Regions from separate parts of the Rossellomorea sp. NRS-1567 genome, predicted to be linked through region 2. Evidence: riboswitches for the same ligand, from Rfam matches in the RefSeq annotation. Region 2 holds a riboswitch; the other holds the start of a gene.
The links. A riboswitch is a leader RNA that binds a small molecule or an ion and turns the genes downstream of it on or off. The one in region 2 is predicted to bind S-adenosylmethionine.

Region 1 (8,736 bases), on a different contig from region 2:
TCTTAACTCCTTCAATCGGTAATTGTTTTACCACAGGAGCCAAGAAGCCATGAATAACCAGACGTTCCGCTTCATGCTGCGGAATTCCACGACTCATTAGGTAATAGAGTTGCAGCGGATCCACTCGACCTACAGAAGCAGCATGTCCTGCCGTTACGTCATCTTCATCGATAAGAAGGATTGGATTCGCATCTCCACGTGCTTTTTCACTAAGCATCAATACGCGTGATTCCTGCTCTGCATTCGACTTAGACGCACCGTGTTCAATTTTACCGATACCATTGAAGATGGAAGATGCTTCATCTTTCATCACTCCATGCTTAAGGATGTATCCTTCAGAGTTTTTACCGAAGTGAACAACCTTCGTCGTGAAGTTTTGTTTCTGTTTTCCGCGTCCAACGACAACGGTTTTTGTATCACCATATGAGCCATCACCCATAAGATTTGTCACGTTTTCTGAAACGGTGTCTCCATCGTTCATTAATCCAAGAGCCCACTCGATGCGAGCATCTCTTTGCGCGATTCCACGACGGTTAACATACGTTGTTAATCCGCTTGTTAAATTATCCACAGCACCGTATTCCACTTTAGCATTATTGTTTGCCAAAACTTCCGTAACGATGTTGTATACGCCGTTATCCACATTTGTTGTAGAAATGTAGTTTTCAACATACGTTACAGAGCTATTGTCTTCAGCCACTACTAATACGTGGTTGAACATCGCTACTTCAGCATTGTCATGAAGGTATACCGCTTGAATCGGTTGAGTCAATTCCACATTTTTTGGAATGTAAAGGAACACTCCCCCATTCATCAACGCGGCATGAAGGGCTGTAAGCTTATGCTCATCCGTTTTCACACCTTCAGTCATGAAGTACTTCTGTACAAGTTCACTGTGGTCTTTTACAGCTGTGAAAATATCCGTAAAAATAACACCATTGTCTTTTAATTCGTTTGAAAGAGAAAGAAAAGCAGGTGTGTTATTTCGTTGAATATAAAGACTTTGGTCACTGCTTTCTAAATCAACTAATTCTTTTGCTTCATCCGGCAGCTCACTCAATGATGAGAACGTATCACTTTCCACTGTATGCTTCTGGAATTGAGTAAAATTCCAATTCGTGATTTTCGTTTTATCAGCAACTGGAAGGCTTAGATCCTTTACTTTATCAAAGGCATCTGCGCGAAGGGTTGTTAACCATTCCGGCTCTCCAAGTTGTTTTGAGTAGGAGCTGACATAGTCCTGATCTACTGGTAGTTTCGTTTCTACAGTCATTTTCATCCCCCTAACACTTACGCTTCTTGGCCAACAGTTTCGTCTTTGATTCCTAACTCTTCTTTAATCCAGTCATATCCTTCTGCTTCAAGGCGTTGTGCTAATTCTTTCCCGCCTGATTTCACAATGCGTCCTTGCATCATAACGTGAACATGATCAGGAGTGATGTAGTTAAGAAGACGCTGATAGTGAGTGATGATCAAGCAACCGAAATCCTCACCGCGCATTTTATTGATTCCTTTTGATACAACCTTAAGGGCATCGATATCAAGACCAGAGTCGATCTCGTCAAGGATGGCAATCTTAGGTTGTAACATCATTAATTGAAGGATTTCATTACGCTTCTTCTCTCCACCGGAGAATCCTTCGTTTAAGTAACGCTGTGCCATATCCGGATCCATTTCAAGGTATTCCATTTCAGAATCCATTTTGCGGATGAATTTCATAAGAGAAATTTCTTCGCCTTCTTCGCGACGGCTGTTGATTGCTGAACGTAAGAAGTCTGCATTCGTTACACCGTTGATTTCACTTGGATACTGCATTGCAAGGAATAGACCTACGCGAGCGCGCTCATCCACTTCCATTTCAAGCACATCTTCACCGTCGAAGTGAATGCTTCCCTTAGTCACTTCATACTTTGGATGACCCATAATAGCAGAAGATAAAGTAGATTTACCTGTACCATTTGGTCCCATTACTGCGTGGATTTCTCCACCTTTAATTTCAAGGTTAACCCCTTTCAGGATTTCCTTTCCTTCAATCTCAACATGAAGATCTTTAATTGTTAAAGTAGAACCTGCCATGTATATTTACCTCCGTGACTTTATAATGAATTTAAGAATTAAATTCTTTAATCATTCTCAATTTATTCTCATTCTAATCTTATAACAAATAAAAGCTATTATCAACTTTTTCAACTATACAGATAGTGTAAACTTGACTAGATAATCCTTTTCTATTGTTAACCTAAAATAAAGGAAAAATGTAGGGATACAATCTCCAGTTACCGATCATGAAGAACATACCGACACTGATGGAAATTGAAATCCATCCGATCGTCCGCTTTTTCCTTTGGTTGTTAACGCATAAAAAAACCAGTGCAACGTCTACACTGGTTTTCTTTTTTCTTCCTTATTATATATTAGCGTGCACCTTACGATCAAATGCCGCAATCATTCTTCTGCTTTCCTTATAGTCCTGCTCTCTTCTTTTCTCTACTTGCATTCTGACTTCATGCTTTCGTTTGTACACCTCATAACCAATCCCATGGGCTCCATGCATTGCCTTTTCCATTTCACTTGTGTACGAGATACTCTCAAGAGAGTCGATAACGAATCATTCCTTTCAGGTTTTTAATTACTTTACAACTATACTACCCCCTCTTTCACAAGACAAAACCGGTATAGGGTCATTTTTTCTTAAATTCATCCTTTTCACCCTGACCTCAAGGGGTTACCATTAAGTTTTCACAAAATTCCGCCATTATACTGCCAATTAATAGCGAACCTGTGGAAATTTATAAGTCCAAGTGAATATTTATTAGATTATTTCCAAGGCTGTGTTTATTATCCATGATACCCAGCTTGTAGTGGTTGATTTCAATCCACTATTCAATCTTATAGAATAAAAATAGCCACTATAAAACACTCGACCATCATTCACTTCTACAACAAAAGAACGGGAAGTGTATCACCTCCCGTTAGTCGTTATTGCTTCAATTGATTCAAATCCTGAATGGATTGCTGTACTAACGTCACAGCCTGACTCATGACCGCTCCGCCTCCGAATGCAGCGGTTACTCCGATTGCTTCAAGGATTTCTTCTTCTGAACATCCTTGATCCAGGCATCCTTTTGTGTGGTAGATTATGCAATATTCATCCTGGGAATATAGGCTGATACCTAACGCAATCAACTGCTTTTCTTTTTTAGTAAGAACTCCTTCTCGAAAGCAGTGCTCAGTGAACGCATTGTACTGCTCGGCCAGCTCAGGCATTTTTTCCGTAAAGATTCCAAGTCCCATTTTATAATCATGAAGGGCAGCTTCTGTTGTATTTCTTGGTTCCATCTGCATTTCATTCAGCTCCATTTCTTAAATAGATTCATCGAAAATAGTATGAACCAATAAGGAAATGATTATGTTAAAAATTTGGAGAAGACCTTACAATGAAAAAAACCCGATTCTGTACAGTGACAGAATCAGGTTTGCTCACTTTATTCACTTACCGGCACAACGGCTCCATCCCATTCTTCATTGATGAAGTCCTGGATTTCTTTCGAACGCAGTGCTTCCACTAGCGCTTTAACTTCCTCTTTGTTTTCATCACCTTTGTTCACTGCAATCACATTCACATAAGGAGAGTTACTATCTTCAATGGCAATTGAATCTTCAAGGGGTTTCAACCCTGCATCAATGGCATAGTTAGAGTTGATGACAACCGCGTCCCCTTCTTCGTTTTCATACATTTGTGGAAGAAGAGCTGCTTCGTACTCATAATCAAATTGAAGGTTTCTAGGGTTTTCCTTGATGTCTTCAAGTTGGGCTTGCGTATTTTCCACCCCATCCTTTAAGGTGATGAGTCCTTTTTTCTCTAATAATGTAAGGATACGTCCATGATCCGATACAGAGTTACTCATTAAGATCGTAGCGCCTTCAGGAAGCTCCTCGAGAGATTTGTGTTTTTTCGAATAAACACCGATCGGCTCAATATGAATTCCCCCTGCATTGACAAAATCATATTCATTTTCCTTCATTTGCAAGTCCATATAAGGAGTGGTTTGGAAATAGTTTGCGTCAATATCCCCATTATCCAAATCTTTATTAGGGAGGATATAGTCTTGATACGTCTCAATTTGCAAGTCGATCCCTTTTTCTTCTAAGACAGGCTTCACTTGTTCAAGGATTTCAGCGTGTGGAATATTAGAAGCTCCTACTACCAATTCCTTTTCGTCATTTCCGGAACCTGAATCACTCCCACATGCTGCCAAGCCAAAAATACTAGTTGCTGCTATAACTCCTGCTACCCATTTTTTCATTTCATTTCTCTCCTTTTATCGTTTATCTAATTTATTTGTAAAGAAATCACCCAGTATCTGAATCGCAAACACAATGAGTAAAATCATAATGGTTGCGGCGATCGTCACGTCTTCCCTGCTTCGTTGGAAGCCATCTAAATAAGCTAAGTTACCAAGTCCACCTGCTCCGATGACCCCGGCCATTGCCGTGTATCCAACAAGGGCGATGGCTGTCACCGTAATCCCTGAAATCAAAGCCGGCATGGATTCTGGTATCAGTACTTTCCATATAATTGTGCTCGTCTTCGCCCCCATCGCTTTCGCGGCTTCGATGACGCCTTTGTTCACTTCTCTTAAAGCAATTTCTACCATGCGGGCATAAAACGGAGCAGCCCCGATGATCAGTGCCGGCAGAGCTGCATTCGCTCCACGGATTGTGTCCAATAAAAACTTGGTGAACGGAATTAACAACACGATCAAAATAATGAATGGAATTGATCTGAACACATTTACAACTGCACTTGTAATCGTATATGTCAGTTTGTTATCCCATAGATTTTCCTTAGAAGTAAGGAAGAGCAAAATCCCAAGGATCATTCCGAGTACAAAGGTAATCAATACAGACATCCCGGTCATATACAGGGTTTCGAGGGTTGCTTCCCACATCTTCTCCCAATCTACATTTGGAAATAAGTTTTCAATCATCCTCTCAACACCTCCACTTGAACCAGTTGCGTTTGAGCAAATGCCAATGCACCATTAATGGTTTGTTCCTCCCCGTCAAGGTGAACAAATAACGTTCCATAGGCACCTTTTTGGGTTTGGGAGATTTGTCCTTGCAGGATGTTTACATCTAAGTCAAACTTTCTTATCAGCGCAGTGATGAGCGGCTGCTCAGTTGATTCACCTACAAAAGTAAATTTCAGTACTTTTCCATTAGGATATTGCGTCAATAGGTGATCAATGGTTTGATCCGTTTCCTTTACTTGCGAGACTTCTCTTACGAAACGCTTGGTCACTTGCTCTTGTGGATTTCGGAACACTTCCAATACATCCCCGAGTTCCACGACTTTTCCCTGTTCCATGACTGCGACACGATGACAGATCTTTTGAATCACGTGCATTTCATGAGTGATCAGGACTATCGTCAGCCCTAAGCGTTTATTAATATCCACCAATAGATCAAGGATAGAATCGGTTGTTTGTGGATCTAGAGCGGAAGTAGCTTCATCACATAGAAGGACATCAGGATTGTTCGCAAGCGATCTGGCAATCCCCACCCGTTGTTTCTGTCCGCCGCTCAGTTGAGACGGATAGGCATCTCCTCTGCCTTCCAATCCTACAAGCTTCAATAATTCATTGGCTCTTTGGACTCTCTCTTTCTTTGATACTCCAGCAATTTCTAACGGAAACTGGATATTTTCTAATACAGTACGAGACCAGAGGAGATTAAAGTGTTGAAAAATCATCCCTATTGACTGTCTTGCTTCCCGAAGCTTTTTACCCTTTACTTGGGAAACGATTTGTCCGTTCACGTCCACTATTCCATCTGTAGGAACTTCAAGACCATTAAGCATGCGGATCAGCGTACTCTTACCTGCCCCACTATAGCCAATCACTCCAAAAATTTCTCCTTGGGCAATCTCGATATTGACGCCATCAACGGCTGAAATCGGACCTGATTTGGATTGATAGATTTTCTTCACATCTGAAATGGTAATCATGTTGTATTCCACCTTCTTTCGGAGTAAAACGACCTGTTTAATCAGAATTATAGTTGTACTTATCTGATGTTTCCTGCTCCTTTTTCTGAAGCAATAAAAAATGCCTTCCTGCGATAAGCAGAAAGGCATAATCATATAGGACTATCCTTTCTCTCATCTTTCAAAGCAAATGCTTTGAGTGAATTGGCACCATTTCAATTTTCATTGACGGTTGCCGGGCTTCATAGGGCACGTCCCTCCACCTCTCTTAATAAGAGTTAAGTATATTATTTAATTATTTGGAATAGTTAAAGACTCTGAAAATTTGCTACAAGAGAGATTCTATCACCGGATATAGTGTGTGTCAATTATTTTTTCTCCTCGCTGGTTAAACTTCAATCGGCTCTTTTTCTCTGGATCTCGTTAGCCAAAGGACCGACTCCACAAATAAGAGTGGACGATACCCTCCCCTTATAGCCAGTAATCCTTCCTCAATCAGTTGAGACAACCGTTCTTCCCCCGAAAGTAGAGAAACCAGTGTTTCCTCCACCCCTTCAATGACGAAATGAGCGTCACCACTTAAATCGTCTAATAAAGCGCACCTCTTACTCGAAATAATAATGCCGTACACGTCACTTCCACAATCAAAATGAAGAATAAATGGGTTGTCTGGAAATAAGAGTCGTAAGTGATATCTTGAATGACACTGATCTACTAATCCCTCTAAATATATTCGCATGATTACCCTCCCAGTGAAACTTCTATATAATAACAATTCCACTTTTAGGTATTTTCCCCTTCAATACTTTCTCGACATGTTTTGAACCGGTGCACCTTATTTGTCGAACAGTAAGAATTTGGATGATGTCTAGTCAAAATATGATGCCCTTCGCAACATTTCCCGAGAAATATGTCTTCGTTTGTAGAAAGAAAATCGTTCTAAAATTGGATTTCATGAGGAAATAGGTGAAATCAGACAAATAAAAAAGACCTTCTCCTTAAAGGTCTCTTATCCCTCTAACTATCCGCGGTCTTGTTTAGGGTTTCATATAAAAATGGCACGGATTGAAAGGCATAAATCCTTTCCTGTTCGACACCATCCTTAAATAAAAGCAGGCAGGGTACACTTTCGATGGATTGCTCTTCTGCAAATTGGGGCAAGTAATTCAAGTTGGACTTGGTAAAATGAAAGGATTGTGGAAGCTTCTCCACTACGTCAATCATCTTGCTTGCAACCTGACAGGTACCACACATCGGTGTATAAAGATAAACAGCTTCGAACGCATGTTTTTCAATCAATTGTTTTAAAGTTTCGGTACTACTTACCTCAATCAAAACTAAATCATCCTTTTTCCTAGAAATTCTTTATGAACGTCTATATTGGCTCCTATAAGCACTGACGCCAGGTGATACTCCGGTGCTGCGGCCACTTCCTTGTACATACGATCAATATACAAATGTTCAGCTTCTGGAAACTCACGTTTAAATTGCTTGCGTAGTTTTTCACCTGCATCATCAGCATCTACTAATATATAGACATCCCTTTCCAATAAAGCATCAATGAGTTCGTCCATTTTTGTAATGCTAATGGTCCCGTTTGTGCAAATAATTTCAATCGGTTCTTTGATGATACCTCTTACTTTACGTTTGTCCGTTGTTCCTTCGACAATGATTACTTTTTCGTCAAGTTCCATCATGATCATCACCTTATCTTTCATAAATAAGATTACGATAGTATATTCAAATAACAAGAGATGATGTCCACTTTCTACTTGTATTTTCTCATGTTTATAAAAAAAAGTGCAAGTGGTTTGCCTAAATCATCTATTTATACAAATGGTGCCAGATCCATAAATGAATCTGGCACCACTAGCCTCTCTAACACCAGCCACCCTCATCACAATCAGTGTATCTTGCTTGATCGCCTTCTGTGGAAGTGTAGCTTTGATAAATTTTATTTTCTTTTGCTTCAAAATTCGGCTCCATGGTTATTCCGTCAAGAGGCAGAGCCATTCTGCCGATCGGCTGATTATCCAAATATAGTTCTACTTCACCATCTTTAAGTTTTCCTGTCACTCTATTGGTTACATCTAATTTCTTAGGCTCAAGCACCATTTGTGTTCATCCTTTCTTTGTGAAAAAACGTCTACTCATATGGTACCCAAAATAAAAAACAAAACACCTTGAGAAATTCTCAAGGTGCCTCTGAAGATATTATCCTTCATTAATCATTTCATCATACTGTTCAGCTGTCATAAGCTTGTCTACTTCTCCAGCTTCTGTTGGTTCAACAACGATCATCCATGCTTTTTCATAAGGTGATTCGTTCACGAATTCAGGGCTATCAGATAGCTCTTCATTCACTTCTACCACCTTACCCGATACAGGTGCATATAGCTCAGAAACGGTTTTAACCGACTCAACACTACCGAATGGCTCGTCCGCTTTGATTTCATCTCCAACCTCTGGTAACTCAACGAATACGATATCGCCCAGTTCAGATTGTGCAAATGATGTGATTCCAACGCGTAGATTTTCCCCTTCAACTTTGACCCACTCATGTTCTTCTGAATAACGAAGTTCTTTCGGTGTACTCATTCTCTATCCCTCCAAATGCTAGTTATACAACCTAATATTGACACACTTTTCATTGAAAAAGCAAGAAAACTAAGTGTGAATAATGAAACTTTTTCATCGTCCATGATCTGGTAATCAAAGACCTATTTTTACTTCCAGGTTTCTTCAAA
Region 2 (8,736 bases):
GCCAAATCCCCCGGGAAGGAGACAATAAACCCGCACCCACTAATGGACCGACGGCGTTGGCTACATTATTCATCCCTGCCGAAAAGGCTTCAAAGAACCCGGCGATAATCAATAGGTACGCAAGCCACCTTTTTTCAAAATGGAAACCTCGCTTTTCAAGTTTTGCTAAACCTATACCGAATACCCATGTCACTCCGAAGGCAATGACCGGGACAATCACCCAGAATGACATGATCGTTAAGAGTGACTTCACATAAAGAACTTGATATGCGACTCCGACACCTACAACCGCTCCGACCGTTACTTCACTTGTAGACAGCGGTATTCCAATCACATTTGCCAGAAACAAGGAAATGGTGGCGGATAACAAAATGATGACCACGATTTTGATGGAGAGTACATGTTGAGGGATAATCCCTGAACTTATGGTTTTAACTACTTCTCCACCACCTAAAACCGCCCCGCTCAGGACACCGGCTGCGCAGATCCATAATGAAACCCTGATGTTTTTTATGGCACCTGCACCATACGCAACCCCCATCGATGCTGCCGCTCCACTGGCACCGATGTTCATAGCGAAAAACATACTTATGATCAGGGCGATTATTTCAATCAAAGAATGTCACCCCTTTTAATGGAGACCGCATTCGGTCTTCCCTTTTCCTTGCCATCTTCCGGAGCGGAGATCATTGATGTCTAAAGCTTGCGTTGTACAATGGAAGCATCCGATACTTGGATACCCCTGATCATGAAGTGGATTATAGGAAAGGTTATGCTTATGGACATACCTCCAAATCTCCTTCCAGGTCCAGTGAATCAAAGGACAAATCTTAACTGATTGGAACTTGTCATCCTTATTGATGAATTCAACCTGACTTCTTGTAGGTGATTGTTCTCTTCTTAATCCTGAAATCCACGCATCCCCTTTGGATAAGGAATCTTTTAAAGGGTCAAGCTTTCGAATTTGACAGCATTGGTTCGGGTTTCGCTCCCACAACTTATCTCCATATGTTTCTGCTTGCTCTTGGAGCGTTAATTCAGGCTTTTTCATATGAATGGTGATACCAGGATACTTCTCCTTCACCTTTTCAATCGTTTCGTAGGTTTCCTTGAAATGAACACCTGTATCAAGAAATACTATGGTTGCTTTCGGTTGTACTTTGGTTAGGAGATCGATTAATACGATCCCTTCTATGCCAAAACTGCATGCATATACGACATTTTCACCATAATGATCATACGTCCACTCAAGTACGTTTACCGCTCCTTTATAGACCGGATCAATTTCAAATTGGATGGATGGATTATTCCAAGTTTGATAGGTTAACATGATACACCCCTTTCCCGCTCATCCAAACAAAAAGAGGCGAATAACAAGATATAGGGATTTCCTTTATCAGTGTTATGCGCCTCTAGTTTGTCTAGTCAGCTTATTTAATTCGCACTTTCTCGTTTTTCTCCAATTGAATGACTTTACCGTCCTGAACCACAATGGTAATCGATCCAAAACTCATCGTCTTCAACATCGATGTGATCTTCTCGACTACTACATCATACTCTGCTTCTTGATTTTTTTCTTTAGTCACATGATTCCCCCAATTTTCATCTTATCCAGAAAAATCATGAATGAAAAAAACAACTCTCCATTTTGGAAAGTTGTTCAGGTAAGGATACCTTATCTTCCAAAATGACTTCACATTTTGCTGGAATTAGCACCTTACATTACGTAGGTTGCTGGGCTTCGCGGGGCCAGATCCCTCCACCACTCTGGATAAGAGTTATTAATTTTAATATTCTAAATAATATCATATTCCACCGGGAAGTCAACCCGAGTTTTTCGATCGGTTTTATGTCTTTTGACTTATTTTTCTTTCAGAACCTTCATTCTCTTTATTTCTATTCGTTTTATGAACGCTATAGGACACTATTTTCACCAGAGTGATCAAAATAATTGAAACTTCAATTTACCTTCGATTACTTTCTTCTGGTTCTGATTGACGGCAAAGACTTTAAAATGTAAGAGATCATCCTGTTTTTCTGATACTTCTGCAATCAATTTAATGACATCATTCAGGAAAACCATCCCTTTAAAGCGGATCGTGTACTCTTTGATAAATCCTTCTTCATAATGATCACTAAAAAACTTGGAGACATTTCCCATTGTCCACATGCCATGAGCAATGACACCTGGAAGACCCAATTTATGTGCCTCCTCATCAATCGTATGAATAGGGTTATAATCTCCAGAAGCTCCTGCATATTTAATTAAATCGATTCTCGAGACTGGAGCTAATTCAACAAGGGGAAGCGTTTCACCTATTTTAAGGGATGATAGTTTAGTCATTTTCCTAACCTCTCTCTAACCGCTTCAGTGATAATGACAATCGCTTCGGAGGTGAAGATCCTATTCCCTCCTGAGTCTTCACCGATATCTTCTATTACAAGAAAGCCAAGTGTTCCACCCGACCCTTTCCGCTCATAGTAATCTTTTATCTCTGTATAACACTGAATACATTCCCCAACCTTTAGTGGTCTTTCATAATGAAAAGATTGTTCTCCATGAATTAACCCGATGTTCGGTAAATGAAAACCCTCAATCGTTCCATAGTCAAGCACTCTGGGAAAAGTGGGGGGAGCAATATTCCCCCTGTATCTAGACCTCTTTCCTGCTTCTTCATCCACATAAATCGGATGTGGATCACCGATGGCTTCGGCAAACTTACGAACCGCCCCTTTCTCCACACAATTTTCTACGGACGTTGAGCGTTTACCGATATAAGCTTGAAACATATCCTTCACCTCTTTCTCCCATTAGGCTTTCGGCCCTCCAGCTACGTAGAGGATTTGTCCATTAACGAATGACGAGCTTTCATCTGCAAAAAACGCCACTGCATTCGCTATATCTTCCGGCTGCCCGCTTCTTCCGACAGGAATTCCTTGAAGACTCGCTTCCACCAGTTGTTCAAAGGTAATTCCGATTCGCTTCGCCGTTTCCCTGGTCATTTCCGTTTCGATGAATCCGGGGGCAACTGCATTGGTCGTTATACCCAGAGGACCAAGCTCTATAGCCAAAGTTTTCGTTAAGCCTTGGAGACCCGCTTTAGCCGTAGCGTAATTTGCCTGTCCTCGGTTACCGAGTGCAGAGGTAGACGAAATATTAATCATACGGCCATACCTCTTTTTCACCATATAACCTTGCGCGGCTTTCGCTACGTTAAATGATCCTTTCAAATGCACATCCATGACCGTTTGCCAATCTGTATCGGTCATTTTAAATAGCAGGTTATCTCTGATGACTCCTGCATTGTTGACGACTATATCAACGGAGCCGAAAGTTTCATAGACTTCTTTTATGGCATCTTCTACTTCCTCGGATTCTACTACATTCGCAACTTTTGTATATATTTCATATTCTCTCAATTCCTCACTGACTTCCAAAAGTGCCTCTTCATTTACATCAATGACGGCAACCTTTGCCCCTTCTTCTGCAAAGAGCTTGGCAATCGCTCTACCGATCCCCCGGCTCCCGCCTGTTACTAATGCTACTTTTCCTCTGAATCTTTCACCCATTTCCATTACCTCCCTATCGCTTTAAACAAACTGGCCCACTTTCACATGCCCTTTTAAGAGATTCCTTGAAATGATCAGTTTTTGAATTTCATCCGTACCATCATAAATCCGCCACAATCTTGCTTCACGATACCAGCGTTCAATGGGAAGCTCTCTTGTGTAGCCCATCCCACCGTGAATTTGAAGGACCCGATCCACTACCCTATTGCCCATGTTCGATCCATACAGCTTGGCAATCGATGCAACATGGCGATTATCTTCTCCTTGATCCAACGTGAATGCTGCATTTAACACAAGCCACCTGGCTGCTTCAATTTCCACGGCAGAATCAGCGATCTGCCACTGAATCGCCTGTCGATCCGCGATTGGCTTTCCAAATGTCTCTCTTTCCTTTGAATAATCAATCGCCATTTGAAGTAAGCGTTCCGCTGCCCCTACTGCTTGTGCCCCTACGATCCAACGTGCGAACCCGATCCATTCCAGACCCAGATTGTAACCACCATCGATTTCACCCAGAATATTTTCTTCAGGCACCCGCACATCATCAAAAAACAGACTGGCCGGTCCCCATTCCCCCATGGTATGAATGTATTCAGATGTCCAACCCATGCTTCGATCGGCAATAAAACAGGTTACTCCGTCCCGACCCGTTCGCCGATGCTTTTCCTTATCGGTCACCGCCATGACCATGACAAAATCTGCTTCATTTCCGCCCGTAATAAAGGTTTTTTCCCCATTCAACACCCACTCATTTCCATCCTTCACTGCGGTCATCCGAATGTTTTGAGTATCGGATCCGGCTCCCGGTTCCGTCATGGCGAAGCAGGACTTTTTCTCTCCGTTTATCGTGGGGATCAAATAGTTCTTTTTCTGTTCTTCGTTGGCATAGTATAGGATGTTATCTGCATAACCACCGAAACTGAAAGGCACAAAGGTTTTGGAGATTTCCATATAAACAATGGCCATCATCATTTGCCCGAGGTCCGCTCCACCGTATTCTTCTGGTGTATTGATACCCCAGAACCCTGCTTCCTTTGCTTTTACCTTCAGCTCATTTCTTTTTTCCAGGGAAAGACTTGGTTTTCCTTCCCGTTCATTTCTTAGCACTTCATTTTCTAAAGGTATTAGTTCTTTCTCAACAAATTTACGGATGGTTTTTTGGATCATCCTTTGTTCATCTGATAACCGTAAGTTCATCCCGTTTCCCCCTATTAGTTGGATCGTATACTAACTACTCAGTATTATGGCTGCAGGATTACTTTTCCTACCGTTTTTCTTGCCTGCATGAGTGTATGGACCTTAGCTGCTTCCTCTAAAGGAAATACATGACCAACCGTCACTTTCAATTCCCCGGACGCGACGTAATGAAAGATTTCATGAAGGGTTTTCTGGTTTAGTTCAGCATCTCCCATGAGAGGAGGGAGGAAGAACCCGATAACAGACTGATTCTTTGCCATCAAAGAAGAAGGATAAAATCTGCTCTGTTCCCCGCTTGCGACTCCGTATATGACCATTCTCCCGAAATAGTCGAGACATTTTAACGTCTTATAGAAAACATCACCACCTGCCATCTCCAATGCCAGGTTAACACCCTTACCATTTGTAGCTTCCAGAACTTCTGCTTCCCAGCCATCCTGAGTGTAGTTGACTAATACGTCTGCCCCCATGGCCCCTGCAAGACTTAATTTTTCTTCTGTACTGGCCGTGGCGATGATCTTACCTGCACCAAAACGTTTTGCCAGTTGGACGGCAAGCAGGCCAACGCCACCAGCCGCTGCATGAATGAGGACGATTTCCCCCTGCTGCAACCTTCCCAAGGTTTTTAATATATGATAGGCACTTAATCCTTGAACAGGGATGGCGGCCGCTTCTTTGAAATCCAATCCATACGGCAGGGGGATCACCGAACGCTCATCTGTCAGGGCAAATTCTGCATAACCTCCGGAGTCCATCATGGCTACAACACGGTCTCCCTTTCTTACTCTCGTCACATCTTCTCCCACTTCCGTGACGATTCCCGCCACTTCAGAACCCGGGATATATGGTAGTGGAGTTTTTACCACATATTGCCCTTCACGTCTTGCTGTATCAGCATAATTGACTGCTGATGCTTGAACTTCAATAAGGACTTCTCTCCCTCGTGGTGCAGGAACATCTATATCCACATTTTCTAATACATTAGGGCTTCCAAACTCTCTGAACTGAATGGCTTTCATTCTGATCCCTCCTATTTTCCCGTAAAAGTTGGCATTCTTTTGTCTTTAAATGCTGAAACTCCCTCAGCATGATCTTCAGTTGAAATCAACAATGCTTGTGTGATACGTTCTTGTTCGAGTATCTCATCCAATGATAAGGTGAATGAACGATCAATCATTTTCTTCATCATTCCATATGCTTTACTTGGCCCCGAGGCTAACCCTCTAGCCCAATCAGTTGTTACCTCTTCAAGTCTTTCAGAAGGGACAATACGATTTACCACACCTAAGTCATACATTCTACCAGCAGTCACAGGTTCTCCTGAAAAGAAGAATTCTTTCGCTAAATGAGAGCCGATGATGCGGGGAAGAAAATACGACCCTCCTCCATCGGAAATAAGACCTACTTTAGAGAAGCTTAAAGCAAATTGACTATCTTCTGAAGCGATGATCAAATCGCAGGCCAGGGCTAGATTAAATCCGGCACCTGCTGCAAAACCGTGTACCGAGGCGATGACCGGTTTTTCTATTTCTTTTATCGCTTTAATGCATGTATTTAATATCCCGATATGTTCATAGACTTCGGTTGATGTGGCGCTCCCCATCGTTTTCACGTCGCCGCCTGCAGAAAAGGCCCTCCCGGCACCGCGAATCACAATGGCTCTGATTTCCTGATTATGTTCTGCCTGCTGGAGCGCTTCAACGATTCCCGCAAGCATGCTCTCATCAAAGGAATTCAAGCTATCCGGTCTGTTTAATGTCAATGTAAGCACCCGGTCAGTGGTTTCTATTAATAAAGAGGATTTCATCGTTTTCGTTCATCTCCTTGTCTTTATTCCTGGCGATCGAATGCAGCTTGATTTCCCAGGGTGATCAAAGATTCCGCAAACCGATCAAATTGAGAAAATCGTGAATCTCTGGTTTGCCCCATCTTAAAGCGGTAATAGATTTGTTGCACAATGACTGCGAGCTTAAAGTAAGCAAAAGATAAATAAAAATGAATATGGTTCACATCCCTGCCGCTTTTCCTGGCATACTCTTCGATAAATTGCCTTCTGCTGTAAAAACCGTCCATGATCGTTACTGGAGGCTTCCCAAGACCGAATTTTAATAACTCGGGATCATCATTTTGTATCCAATACCCCATAGCGACACCTAAATCAGCAAGAGGATCACCAACGGTCGCCATCTCCCAGTCAAATAATCCCACCATGGATTTCAGGTCAGAAGAAAACATGGCATTGTTTAATTTAAAATCATAATGAATTATGGTCGATTCAGTATTTCCTGGAACATTCTTTACCAACCAGTGTGTCAGCTGATCCACTTCACGAATCTCACTTGTTTTTGCACGCTCGTAACGATTGATCCACCCGTGTACTTGTCTTTCCATAAAATGTTCGGGCTTACTGATTTCATGAAGAGTTGTTTTTCGGTGATCAATGGAATGAAGTTCAACAAGTTTAGAAACCATTTCCTCCGATATTTTCCTGCAGACATCTGGTTTCACATGGAGGTGCGGGGGAAAGGAAGTATCAAACACTTCACCCCTTTTTCGCTCCATGATAAAAAATGAGCTGCCTACGATCCTTTCATCATCAGAGAATACATACGGCTCCGGTGCAACCCCGAACAATGGTTGAATTTCTGTAAGGATCCTGAATTCTCTTTTCATATCATGAGCCTTCGGGGCGACGGGACCTAAAGGAGGGCGCCTCAGTACACCTTCCCATTCACCCACTTTTAATAGATACGTAAGATTTGAGTGTCCTGCAGAAAATTGTTTAATAGATAGCTCTTCATGAAGGAGGTTGGGGAAATGCTCTTTCAAGAAGTGTTTTAAATTGGTTACATTCAGTTCTTCTCCTTGTCGCACCGATACCGTTTCATACCCTGTTTTTTCAGACATCTTATACCTCCAACATTAAGAATATTCAGTTTTTTCTGAGCGCAAATGAGTGTTTAACTGATCCTTTAACAACTCAGGGATCATTTTGCTTTGCTGCTCAAGAAAATCAAAATAAACGATCACCGCATTTCCCTTTGCAATCAATTGATGGGTGTCCGCACATAAAATATCATGCTCTAACTGAAAGCTCTTTGATCCAATTCTTGATAGATAGGTGGTGATCTTCAGCTCTTGATTAAAATACCCTTGTGATACAAAGTCACATTTGGTTGAAGCCAGAATAAAACGCCAGTCTTTCACATCCATATCAAATCCGAGTGATTGAAAAAATTTAATTCTTGCTTCTTCTAAATAAACAAAATAAGTAGTATTGTTGATATGGCCCAATGCATCCGTTTCGCAAAATCTACTCGTTACCGTAATGGTTTCCATTAGCACACCTTCTCCCTCTATAAATACTAACCAGTCGGTATGTTGATTGGAAAGGAAATCCTGTACATGATTTCCCCTTTACTCTGACTCAATCCCTTTTAATACCATATTGACAAAAGTCCGGGCAATTTCCTGATCGGATTTCGCACCATCAGGTTTATACCATTGATAGCTCCAATTCATCATACCCAGAATTCCAAAGGCTACAATCGATACGTCAAAGTCTTCATGAAAGTCTCCGTTCTTCCTACCTTCTTTCAGGAGAGTTTCTATATTATAGCGATACATATCCCGCTTAGGCTCAATTGCATCCAGACTTTCCTGACTCAAGTGCCTCATTTCTCTAAAAAATACTTTGGCACTGGACCCTTGCTCTTTAATATCCAAAATGGAAAGATGGACAATATCATATAGCTTTTCCATGTAGCACTTCCGATCATCCACAAGTACTCTTTCCTGTTTAGATAATAAGCCATCAATATAGCACATATGAATTTCCCTTAACAGCTCTTCCTTACTGGAAAAATAGTAATAGAATGTTCCTTTCGTTACACCAATGGATTCTACGATGTCCTGGATGGAAGTAACGGTAAACCCTTTTTCATCAAATAAGCGTACAGCATGTTCTGT

Region 1: linked by a shared signal. The riboswitch ahead of ACIFOD_RS09400 (methionine ABC transporter ATP-binding protein) and the one ahead of ACIFOD_RS20920 (YezD family protein) in region 2 are both predicted to bind S-adenosylmethionine.

The regions. Positions count from the first base shown of each region.
Region 1 is NZ_JBITPL010000014.1:296,151-304,886, reverse strand. Features, by position in the region: gene sufD (Fe-S cluster assembly protein SufD) at 1-1,273, opposite strand, end outside; gene sufC (Fe-S cluster assembly ATPase SufC) at 1,291-2,076, opposite strand; gene ACIFOD_RS09420 (hypothetical protein) at 2,408-2,566, opposite strand; gene ACIFOD_RS09415 (carboxymuconolactone decarboxylase family protein) at 2,980-3,345, opposite strand; gene ACIFOD_RS09410 (MetQ/NlpA family ABC transporter substrate-binding protein) at 3,486-4,307, opposite strand; gene ACIFOD_RS09405 (methionine ABC transporter permease) at 4,323-4,991, opposite strand; gene ACIFOD_RS09400 (methionine ABC transporter ATP-binding protein) at 4,988-6,010, opposite strand; SAM riboswitch class I at 6,161-6,267, opposite strand; gene ACIFOD_RS09395 (hypothetical protein) at 6,378-6,728, opposite strand; gene ACIFOD_RS09390 (thioredoxin family protein) at 7,007-7,321, opposite strand; gene ACIFOD_RS09385 (toprim domain-containing protein) at 7,327-7,686, opposite strand; gene ACIFOD_RS09380 (YusG family protein) at 7,868-8,104, opposite strand; gene gcvH (glycine cleavage system protein GcvH) at 8,204-8,587, opposite strand; gene ACIFOD_RS09370 (arsenate reductase family protein) at 8,716-8,736, opposite strand, start outside.
Region 2 is NZ_JBITPL010000030.1:104,667-113,402, forward strand. Features, by position in the region: gene ACIFOD_RS20910 (inorganic phosphate transporter) at 1-613, opposite strand, end outside; gene ACIFOD_RS20915 (phosphoadenylyl-sulfate reductase) at 632-1,330, opposite strand; gene ACIFOD_RS20920 (YezD family protein) at 1,431-1,586, opposite strand; SAM riboswitch class I at 1,673-1,778, opposite strand; gene ACIFOD_RS20925 (MaoC/PaaZ C-terminal domain-containing protein) at 1,943-2,344, opposite strand; gene ACIFOD_RS20930 (MaoC family dehydratase N-terminal domain-containing protein) at 2,341-2,790, opposite strand; gene fabG (3-oxoacyl-ACP reductase FabG) at 2,812-3,570, opposite strand; gene ACIFOD_RS20940 (acyl-CoA dehydrogenase family protein) at 3,592-4,767, opposite strand; gene ACIFOD_RS20945 (quinone oxidoreductase family protein) at 4,812-5,786, opposite strand; gene ACIFOD_RS20950 (enoyl-CoA hydratase/isomerase family protein) at 5,798-6,574, opposite strand; gene ACIFOD_RS20955 (phosphotransferase family protein) at 6,598-7,674, opposite strand; gene ACIFOD_RS20960 (acyl-CoA thioesterase) at 7,690-8,106, opposite strand; gene ACIFOD_RS20965 (TetR/AcrR family transcriptional regulator) at 8,185-8,736, opposite strand, start outside.